DNA from 3 places in the Ancylomarina sp. YFZ004 genome. Region 2 is predicted to be linked to each of the others. Evidence: riboswitches for the same ligand, from Rfam matches in the RefSeq annotation. Region 2 holds a riboswitch; each other region holds the start of a gene.
What was found. A riboswitch is a leader RNA that binds a small molecule or an ion and turns the genes downstream of it on or off. The one in region 2 is predicted to bind thiamine pyrophosphate.
Positions count from the first base shown of each region.

Region 1: linked by a shared signal. The riboswitch ahead of ACXR6G_RS06205 (class I SAM-dependent DNA methyltransferase) and the one ahead of tenA (thiaminase II) in region 2 are both predicted to bind thiamine pyrophosphate.
Region 3: linked by a shared signal. The riboswitch ahead of thiS (sulfur carrier protein ThiS) and the one ahead of tenA (thiaminase II) in region 2 are both predicted to bind thiamine pyrophosphate.

Region 1 covers NZ_JBTCHQ010000003.1:142,799-146,078, forward strand. The annotation lists gene ACXR6G_RS06195 (hypothetical protein) at 1-238, shown strand, start outside; gene ACXR6G_RS06200 (hypothetical protein) at 333-986, opposite strand; TPP riboswitch at 1,120-1,213, shown strand; gene ACXR6G_RS06205 (class I SAM-dependent DNA methyltransferase) at 1,353-2,054, shown strand; gene thiM (hydroxyethylthiazole kinase) at 2,060-2,869, shown strand; gene thiE (thiamine phosphate synthase) at 2,856-3,280, shown strand, end outside.
Region 2 covers NZ_JBTCHQ010000001.1:295,771-299,050, forward strand. The annotation lists gene ACXR6G_RS01260 (DUF1697 domain-containing protein) at 1-316, shown strand, start outside; gene ACXR6G_RS01265 (phosphatidylserine decarboxylase) at 318-1,211, opposite strand; gene ACXR6G_RS01270 (YwbE family protein) at 1,349-1,675, shown strand; TPP riboswitch at 1,686-1,778, shown strand; gene tenA (thiaminase II) at 1,838-2,482, shown strand; gene ACXR6G_RS01280 (carbonic anhydrase) at 2,651-3,277, shown strand.
Region 3 covers NZ_JBTCHQ010000010.1:127,770-131,049, reverse strand. The annotation lists gene ACXR6G_RS15510 (PepSY-associated TM helix domain-containing protein) at 83-628, opposite strand; gene ACXR6G_RS15505 (hypothetical protein) at 612-1,148, opposite strand; gene ACXR6G_RS15500 (hypothetical protein) at 1,423-1,638, shown strand; TPP riboswitch at 1,697-1,793, shown strand; TPP riboswitch at 1,841-1,931, shown strand; gene thiS (sulfur carrier protein ThiS) at 1,965-2,165, shown strand; gene ACXR6G_RS15490 (thiamine phosphate synthase) at 2,200-3,280, shown strand, end outside.

The DNA of each region.
Region 1 (3,280 bases), on a different contig from region 2:
TTCAATGAAGACGGATGCTATTGTAAGCCTTGGTTCTTTATACTTCGGAAAAGGTGCTAAGATTCAAGCAGCTGCTAATCCTTTAGCAAATACTGAAAAAGAGAAATTTGCTGTTGAGATTGCTAAAGCTAAAACTTTCTACAAGAAAGCTGTTGCTCAATACACAAAAGCAAAAACTCTTGCTCCTGCTAGAGAAGATGTTGATTCTTTATTGCAAAAAGTAAAAGCTGTATTGTAAGTTACAATCGCTATAAAATATAAAAGGGATGCCAACGGCATCCCTTTTTTTATATCTGATAATTGAAGAATTATTCTTCAATATTTATTTCCTTTTAACTCTGTCCTAAGTTCTTTAAAACAGAGAAGGTTTTATCAATGGCATCATCATTTACCACAATGGTAAATTCGTTGGTTGTAGATATCACTTCTCGAATATTAATACCAGCCCATGCAATACTTTTAAGTATGTGGTAATAGAAACCGGCTTGTTGCGAATTCTCATCTGGAAGCTTAAGGGTAACTGCTGAAAGGCGCCCACTTTTACTTAGCAGACTTTCTTCTTCAAAAATAGCTTCAACTTGTTCAGCTAAAGATTGACTCACCACTAAGTTCGATTCAAAAACCCCTTGAACCATGGTGTAAAAGAACTCCTGGTTTGGCCCAATGGCTCTAAGCAAATCAGTATGTCTCTCAATTAGCATACTTGAATTCTTATAGGTGTAATCAATCAATTGTGAACGGACAATAATATCTCTGACAACCACTTCAGCGCCAAGATGAGAAATTTTTCCCTTCATTTTCGGAATTAATCTATTGATTGACATGACGATTGCTCCACTTTTCACATCAGAACCAAAATATTGTTCCACTTCAGGTTGAATTTTACGAGCCAAAGATGAAACGTTGATTAAGCCTTCTACCAAAGCCTCAGCCAGAAAGGGCTGGTGAGCAATGATTTTTTCTACTATTTGAGAGATACTTAGCATATGTATATATTTTCCTCAAAAATAGACAAAATGTTTAAATTTTCACATGAAATTCGCTATAAGTATTGATTGTATTTGTGAATAAATGAATCCTCTTCATTTCATTGCTGTAATCATAAAAATAATACCTTTGTCTTACCGTTAGGGGTGCTTGTGATACAGGCTGAGATAAAACCCTAGAACCTGATATGCGTAATTGCAGCGTAGGAAAACGATTCAAAACAAAGGGTGTATTCACTACTCTTTTCTTCTATTTCGTAGATCTACCTTTCATAGCTATCAGTCTTATATTTAATAATCTCCATTCATAATTCTTAAAATTTAAGGAATTAGAATGAGCTTTTAATAATACGATTAAACTAAGACATGAAATCAAATTTTGATCAGTACGCATCTGACTACGATGCATGGTTCCTCGAAAACCAAAACCTTTTGTATTCAGAAGTTAAACTTGTTGCGCATTTTCTTTCAAATCCTGGAGATGTATTCTCGGTAGGATGTGGTAGTGGCTTATTCGAAGAAATTTTGGATAAGGAATTCAATATCTCAATTAAGAACGGCTTGGAACCCTCAGTAGGGATGGCAGAGATCGCTCGCAAGCGTGGTTTAAATGTTGAAATTAGCACCGCTGAAAAAATTAATTTAGGCGAAGAAAACTACGACACCATACTTTTTAATGGGACACCAAGTTATATCACCGATTTACAATTAGCTTTCGATAAAGCTTATGCAGCTTTACGTCCAGGAGGAAAGATTGTTGTTATCGATGTTCCTAAGGAAAGTTCATATGCAACGATGTACAATTTAGCCAAAGCTGTTGATTCATGGGATCATCCACTTCTTGAGGGTGTTAATCCAAGAGATCCCTATCCAATTGAATTGGTTCGTGTTGCCAATTGGAGAACAACTCAGGAAAAAATCGACAACTTAAGTACGGCAGGTTTTAAGAATTTTGACTTTGCACAAACACTGACCAAACACCCACTTTATTCAAATCAAGTTGCTGAAGAACCTATCACAGGTTACGATTCAGGAGATTATGTTGCTATTTGTGCCTTTAAAAACTAGATGATATGATACAAGCTGAAAAAATCTATCAGGATTTAGAATTAATCCGACAAAAATCACCTTTGGTGCATAATATCACCAATTATGTGGTCATGAATAATACAGCCAATGCTCTATTATCTATTGGTGCCTCACCAGTAATGGCTCATGCCGAAGATGAAGTTTCCGACATGGTTGATATTGCCAGTTCTCTGGTGATTAATATGGGAACCCTAAGTGAGCATTGGGTGGATGCTATGATTCAAGCTGGTGCACGTGCCAAATCGAAGAAGATTCCAATTGTTTTTGATCCCGTTGGTGTAGGCGCAACAATATATCGCACACAAACTGCTAAGCAAATTATCCAGGTATGTGAACCTCAGATCATTCGAGGTAATGCTTCAGAAATCATGTCCTTAGTTGATGAAAAGACAAAAACTAAAGGAGTAGATAGTACAGAATCGACCTTCACTGCTGTGGATGCAGCAAAAAAAATGGCTATAAAAAATAAAGCTATTGTTGTAATTAGTGGAGAGCTTGATTTTATTACAGATGGAAAAGAACTTATTTCCATACACAATGGATCAAGTATGATGCCACGCGTAACAGGTATGGGATGTACTGCGACGGCTCTAATGGGAGCTTTTGCTGCTGTTAATTCTAATTTACTCGAAGCAGCTGCTCATACCATGGCAGTTATGGGAATCACAGGTGAGTTGGCGGCTATAAAATCAGCTGGCCCAGCCAGTCTGCAAGTTAACTTTATCGATCAGTTATATAATTTAACCGAGAATGATATCAAGACACATTTAAAGGCGAAGTATGAAAAATTTTGATCTGAGTCTGTATCTCGTAACAGATAGAGGATTAACAAAAAACCGTCCTCTGGAAGTGATTATAAAAGAAGCTATTGAAGGTGGTGTGAGCATGGTTCAGATTAGGGAAAAAGACAGCTCTAGTTTAGAATTTTACGAACTGGCCTTAGCTATCAAATCCATACTTGCTCCTTATAAAATTCCTTTAATTATTAATGATCGAGTGGATATCGCACTGGCAGTAGATGCTGATGGGCTGCATATTGGTCAATCTGATCTACCTTATTCTGTTGCCAGAAAATTACTTGGCAAGAATAAAATCATTGGCTTATCTATTGAAAACATTCAGCAGGCAAAGGAAGCTAACGCTTTAGATGTGGATTATATCGGTTTATCACCTGTATTCTATACAGATACAAAAAACGATATTGC
Region 2 (3,280 bases):
AATGGTTCGAAAATATATTGAATGGGAACAAGTGATATTGGACAATCCCTTTTTTAAAGATAAAAGTATAAGCATTGACCGTCTGCATTTGACTCTTTTGGATAAAGAACCAGATTTAGATAGAATTATAGATTTGAAAAAGAAAGATTTTGGTACCGATCAGTTCGAAGTGGTAGGTCATCATGTTTTTCTTTGTTGTACAGATAAATACAGCAAAACGAAGATGACCAATGGACTTTTCGAAAAGAAGTTCGATTGCAAAGCCACAACACGAAATTGGAAAACCGTTATGAAGCTTTTAGAACTGGCTCAATAAATTAAACTGTCGCTTTACTGGCAATATTTTCACCCATAAACACGGATGTTTCATAACCTTTAAGAGTATTCTCAAGAAGGTCATCAGCTAATTTCACTTTTCCTTTTTCGAAGAATAGGACTAGTGTTGAACCTCCGAAAGCAAAGTATCCCTTCTCCTCTCCTTTTTGAATCTGAGAATTATCCTGATAGGTTTGGATGATACTACCGACCATGGTAGCACCTACTTCTGATATAAGGATATCGCCATAATCATCCGTAACTAGCGTGCTGTATGCTCTGTAGTTTTGACAGAAAATCTCCAAACTCTTTTTTAGAGCCATAGGTGAAACCGAAAAATAACGACCTTTTATATCTTTAGATTCTGAAATAAGACCACTTGCAGGAAAGTGAAAACGGTGGTAATCCGTTGGAGCCAAACGAGCAATAAGCATTGATCCGTCAGCGTATTTTTCAGCTAGTTCTTTATTCTTAAGAAACGACTTAATCGTAAACTCAGATCCTTTTACAAAAAATGAAGAAGCATCAGTAATAGACTGAAAAGCAAGCAATTTACCATCAGCAGGTGAAACAACACCATTCCCGATTGGTCTCTTCTCTGCTTGTATCTTTCTAAAGAAAAAATCGTTAAAATTTAGATAGGCCTTACTATCGGTTATCTTATAATTGGATAGATCGATTTGATATTGAGCAATAAACTTATCAATTTTCTTCTTGGATAAACGGCTACTCATATACCAGCCACCAAGCATGGTTAACATTTTTCGTTTAACAAGAGTGTGAAGTGTTACTTTACCCAGAGAAGAATTATAAAGCCATCTTAACATTCCTTCACTTGGAACAAATTCTTTAACTAGACTTCCACTCTTTCTTTCTATATATTGTAAGGATCCCATAAATCTGATTTGAATACAAATTTAATCGATTTCGAAAAAGATTAAGGCTTCTTTTCCATTTTCTCACAATTTTATCCGATTTTATATTGATTTCACCTCATTTTTCAGGTAATCTATCTCTGAAGCAGCCTAATTCTATGTCAAAACTTCTTAAAACAAAAAATACATTTGAAGTAAACAATAGAAGCTTTATCTTGTCGAAGCAAATAGAAATAGCCTTTGATCTAAAAATTAGCATACAAAATACGATGGAGAATAGTCAGCCAGATGGCAAAAAAAGAAAAGATATCACAGTGGGATTAGAAGTTGAAATTGTACTAAAACAAGATCAACGAAGTGGCGATTTAACAGATGGTGTCGTGAAGCGTATACTCACCAAATCTCCCAATCACCCTCATGGCATAAAAGTGCAACTGGAAACAGGCGAAGTGGGACGTGTCAAGAATATTCTCGACGAAGATTAATAATAATAATAATGACCGTTAGGGGTGCTCATTATTGGGCTGAGATTAAACCCTGGAACCTGAAATGCATAATAGCAGCGTAGGAAAATGGATATTTAGTTTAGACATTTAGTTCAATCTGTTGTCGCCCATATCCCTGCCTGCATCTTTTAAAATAAAATAATGATGAGTTGGAGCGAAAACACCTGGAAACAAAATAAAGATACCTACACCCAAATTCTTGATCTACCTTTTATAAAGGGCTTAATTGATGGAACTCTTTCAAAAGAACGATTCAATTTTTATATCCAACAGGATGCCATTTATCTTGCAGAATTTGGGAAAGTACTTGCAGGCATTGCAAGTAAATTAAAACAAGCCATTGATAGCGAAGCATTTTATAAATTCGCCTGTGATACCATGATAGTTGAGCAAAGCCTACACAGCACTTTCCTCAAAGAAAAAGCAGAACAAGCTTCACCAAGCTGTCTTTTATATACGTCGTATTTACACAAACAATTAAATCAAGCTCCAATCGAAATCAGTCTGGCAGCGGTATTGCCCTGTTTCTGGATATATAGGGAAGTAGGTGATTATATCCTTGCCAATCAAACTTCTTCTGACAATCCATATCAAGTCTGGATCGATACCTACGGAGGAGAAGAATTTGCGGGTGCAGTGAATCAAGCCATTCAAATTTGTGATAAATATGCTGAAAACTCTACCAAGTTTCAACAAGAGCAAATGACTGAAGCTTTTTTAATGGCCTCGAAAATGGAATGGCTATTTTGGAACAGTGCCTGGAACTTAGAAGCTTGGAAAGCATAAAAATTAATAGATTCCTCTTTTTATTTCTCAAGTCTACATCAAGGAAAAAAGAACTTTACTATATTTAATCTCATAAGAGTATAAACCACTCGTTTTCTACATCCATTTTGGAATAAGTAAACGATCATACTCTTTTTGACTTATGCATATTAACCAAAATACTCAAAAGTGGATATCGAACACATATTTAATAATAATCGGAAATGGATTAGTGAAAAGCTCAATCAAGATCCTGAATACTTTAAGAAACTAACTGAAGATCAAAGTCCTGAAATCTTATACATTGGTTGTTCTGATAGTCGAGTTACTACCGGAGATTTAATGGGTATAAAACCTGGTGATATGTTCGTTCACCGAAATATTGCCAATATGGTTTCCAACACAGATTTAAGTGCCATGTCGGTTATTAACTACGCCGTTAGCTTCCTTAAGGTGAAGCATGTGGTAATTTGTGGTCACTACAATTGTGGTGGTGTAAAAGCGGCTATGCAGGCAGAAGATATGGGAATACTAAACCCCTGGCTGAGAAACATTCGCGACGTTTATCGCTTACACAAAGATGAGTTAAATGCCATTGATGATGAGCAACAAAAATACAACCGTCTGGTTGAATTGAATGTGCAAGAACAATGTGTGAATCTAATTAAAACGGCTGATGTGCAAAAAGCATTACGCAATCGACATATTACTGTTCATGGTTGGGTTTTCGATATTCATACAGGGCATATCATTGATATGAAAATTGATTTCAATAAAATTCTAAAGGATATCATGGAGATATATCGACTGATGTAAGGT
Region 3 (3,280 bases), on a different contig from region 2:
TTCTCGTGTTTAATAATTCAACTCAATAAAAAAGCTCATCGAAAGAATCAACTTTCAATGAGCTTTATTTTTACTTTAATCTTTATAGAAAAAAGAGAAATGGTAGAATAATACCAATGGCAATTAACCATTTACCTATGCCCATAATGCCTTTTTTCCCAGGAACCATAAACATCCCCGAAAGAGCAAAAGCAAGCAAGGCTATGGCAAAAATATCAGCCATTAAGATCCATCCTGTTTTGCTGTTGTAATGCAGTTTATTCATAAAATAAACCCATAGCTTTTTTTCATATACTTCAAAACTAAGCTCTCCACTTATCGGATCGTAAGTTCCCAAACCACCTTTTAGGTAGACATTGTACTTGTCGCCTCCAGGTATGATTCTGTTTAAAGGATAATCAGATATAGTCTCCTTCCAATAAGCCGTTAATTGATCCGGACTAAGACTGGAAGCTAATTGATAATTGACATACTCGGTCTTATAAGCCGGATCTTCACCTTTCTTTTTATGATTCAATATAATGCCCGATATGGCATAGATAAGGGTTATTCCAACAAAGAAGTAACCCAAATATCGGTGAGTTAATCTAAGCCACTTGCGTATATTTTTCTTACTCCACAATTTCATAACTTGTTCCGTCTATATAATAAATAGCATAATAATCTTTGTTGTTGTCTTTCATCCAAGCTCGCATTTCTTTAATGTTTGCCATTTCAGAGCTACAGTGTTTCCCACCTTCTTCACCCTTATGCTTCTCCATCACTTCTGATGCCAACTCATCAATCTCAGAAGTTGCTAATCGTTTTTCCCTTATAATACCTGTTACCAATAAATCATTACCTGCAATTTCCTTATTGAAACCTTCAAGTGTACCCGTTGCTTCAACACGAAGAGATAAATTCCCATCAGCACTTTTTAGGATACATCTCTTTCCTGAGTGAGCACAAACATGATTCACCACGCCTTTAAAACTGATCTCCTGGCCTACTTTATCAGCGGCCACTTCCATAACTTGCTCAATATTCAATGTAAGCGATTTTGCTTCTGTTAATACAGCTGGCTCAGTTTTTTGTTTCTTAGAATCAGACTGTGTAAAATTACAGGACAGAAATACGAGGCATAGAGCCAATAAACTTAAATACTTCATCGATTTTGGGATTTAGGATTAAACACTTATTTCCTTTATTGTTTTGTTTTTGAATAACAAACCTAAGATTTACTGAACATATTTCCTAGTAATATAACAATTCGTTAACAACATAAAACAAGACAAAAAACTCCGATTTGATTTATCATTAACGAAAGAACTAACTCCATAAATATTCAAAGCCTCAAACTAAATACTTCTGGCTATCTTTACAATCTGAAACTATTTATTAACTCATACAAGACATAGCATGGACCAGGACGACTTTGATAAAATGAAAGAAATCAAAAAAGAAAATAAAGATGCTTATAAACCTTGGAATAGAAAGGATGATGATGAGATGATCAATCTTTTTTTTGATGGTGTAAGCGTTGGCGATATGGCTATCAAATTGAAAAGAACAAAAGGTGCCATTCGTGCTAGAATTAGAAAAATGGAGCTAACACAGATTAAGAAAAAACCTTCAAGCTCATCAGATAACACAAAATAATAATTTGAAACTAAACCTTCTTAGTCTTTAATTATTAAAATATTTCCATACATTTGACAACGTTTTACGGGGGTGCCTTAAATAACAGGCTGAGATTATACCCTTAATAACCTGATGTGGATAATGCCGCCGAAGGGAGTTAATACCAATACGATTTCTGTTTACCAGCCTTCTGTAAAACACACATTTTTTTTTGAACATAGTAATTGATAAGGGGTGCCCTATGGGCTGAGATCACACCCTCATAACCTGATGCGGATTATACCGACGTAGGAATATCAACCATTGGCCAAGGCCTCTTCTCATTTACTACAAAACAAATTCGTATGAAGGTTTATGTAAATGATGAAAGCATTGATTTTGCTGATGCTACAAATATTTCTCAGCTGCTTAAGCAGCTAGACACTGCTCCCAAAGGCCTTGCCGTTGCAATAGGCCCCAATATTATCCCCTCAAACCTGTGGGATGAATACCAACTAAAGGAAGATGATCAAGTTTTATTGATACGCGCCACTCAAGGCGGTTAATCAATTATTCAAAAAAAACTTATTTCTCTATCCTATGTTACCAATAGTTATTACACCTCCTGAAATTATTCAGAATGAAGTGCACTTATGGGAAGCTCTCTTTTTAGCTGGGCTTCAGCGTCTGCATGTTCGGAAACCACATGCCTCGGTCTCACAGTTGAATGAAATGCTAATTAGTTTACCTAAAAAATACCATTCTCGCGTGATTCTTCATCAGCACCACAAACTGTCTGAGAACTTCAAGTTGGGAGGCATTCATTTCAAAAGCATCAATCAGCCTGAAGAATATTCAATAAAAGATGAAAATTTAAGCCAAAGTAGATCATGTCATACACCACGGCAAGTCTTAAACAATTACAAAAAATACGATTATATCTTCCTGAGTCCGATTTTCGATTCAATCTCAAAAAAAGGCTACCCATCTGCTTTTTATACAGATGAGATCCAAACTTTCTTCCAAGATAACCCACAAGTGAACAATTGCATTGCTCTTGGAGGTATCAGTTCGAAAAACACTCAAGAATGTTTGGATTTAGGATTTGCGGGATGTGCTGTATTAGGAACTATTTGGGGAGGAGAAAACCTAAGTTCTGAACTTGTTTCGAAGCGCTATCAAAACATCCAAGCCAACTATAAGCCTATGAAAGACAAACCTTCTATCTCTAACTTTCAATTTATCACAAATGATTTCTCTGAGCTCAATGAAATAGAGCAAATCAAAACGGTATGCGAAGCTGGCGCCAATTGGATTCAGCTACGATTAAAAAATAAAACCGACGAAGAGATTCTTAAACTGGGCAAGCAGGCTGTTAAAATATGCCGTCAATACAAGGCCACTTTTATCTTAAACGATCACGTTCATCTGGCAACAGAAATTAGGGCACATGGCGTACATCTTGGCAAGGTTGATATGTCACCTATTAAAGCTAGAAAACTTCTCGGGTCAAACTTCATCATTGGAGGCACTGCCAACAATATGGATGATGTTAGCCAACTTCACAAAGCTGGTGTTGATTATATCGGCTTAGGGCCCTTTCGCTTTACACATACTAAGAAGAATCTAGCACCTGTTTTAGGACTGGGAGCTTACGAACAGATCTTACAAGAATGCCAAA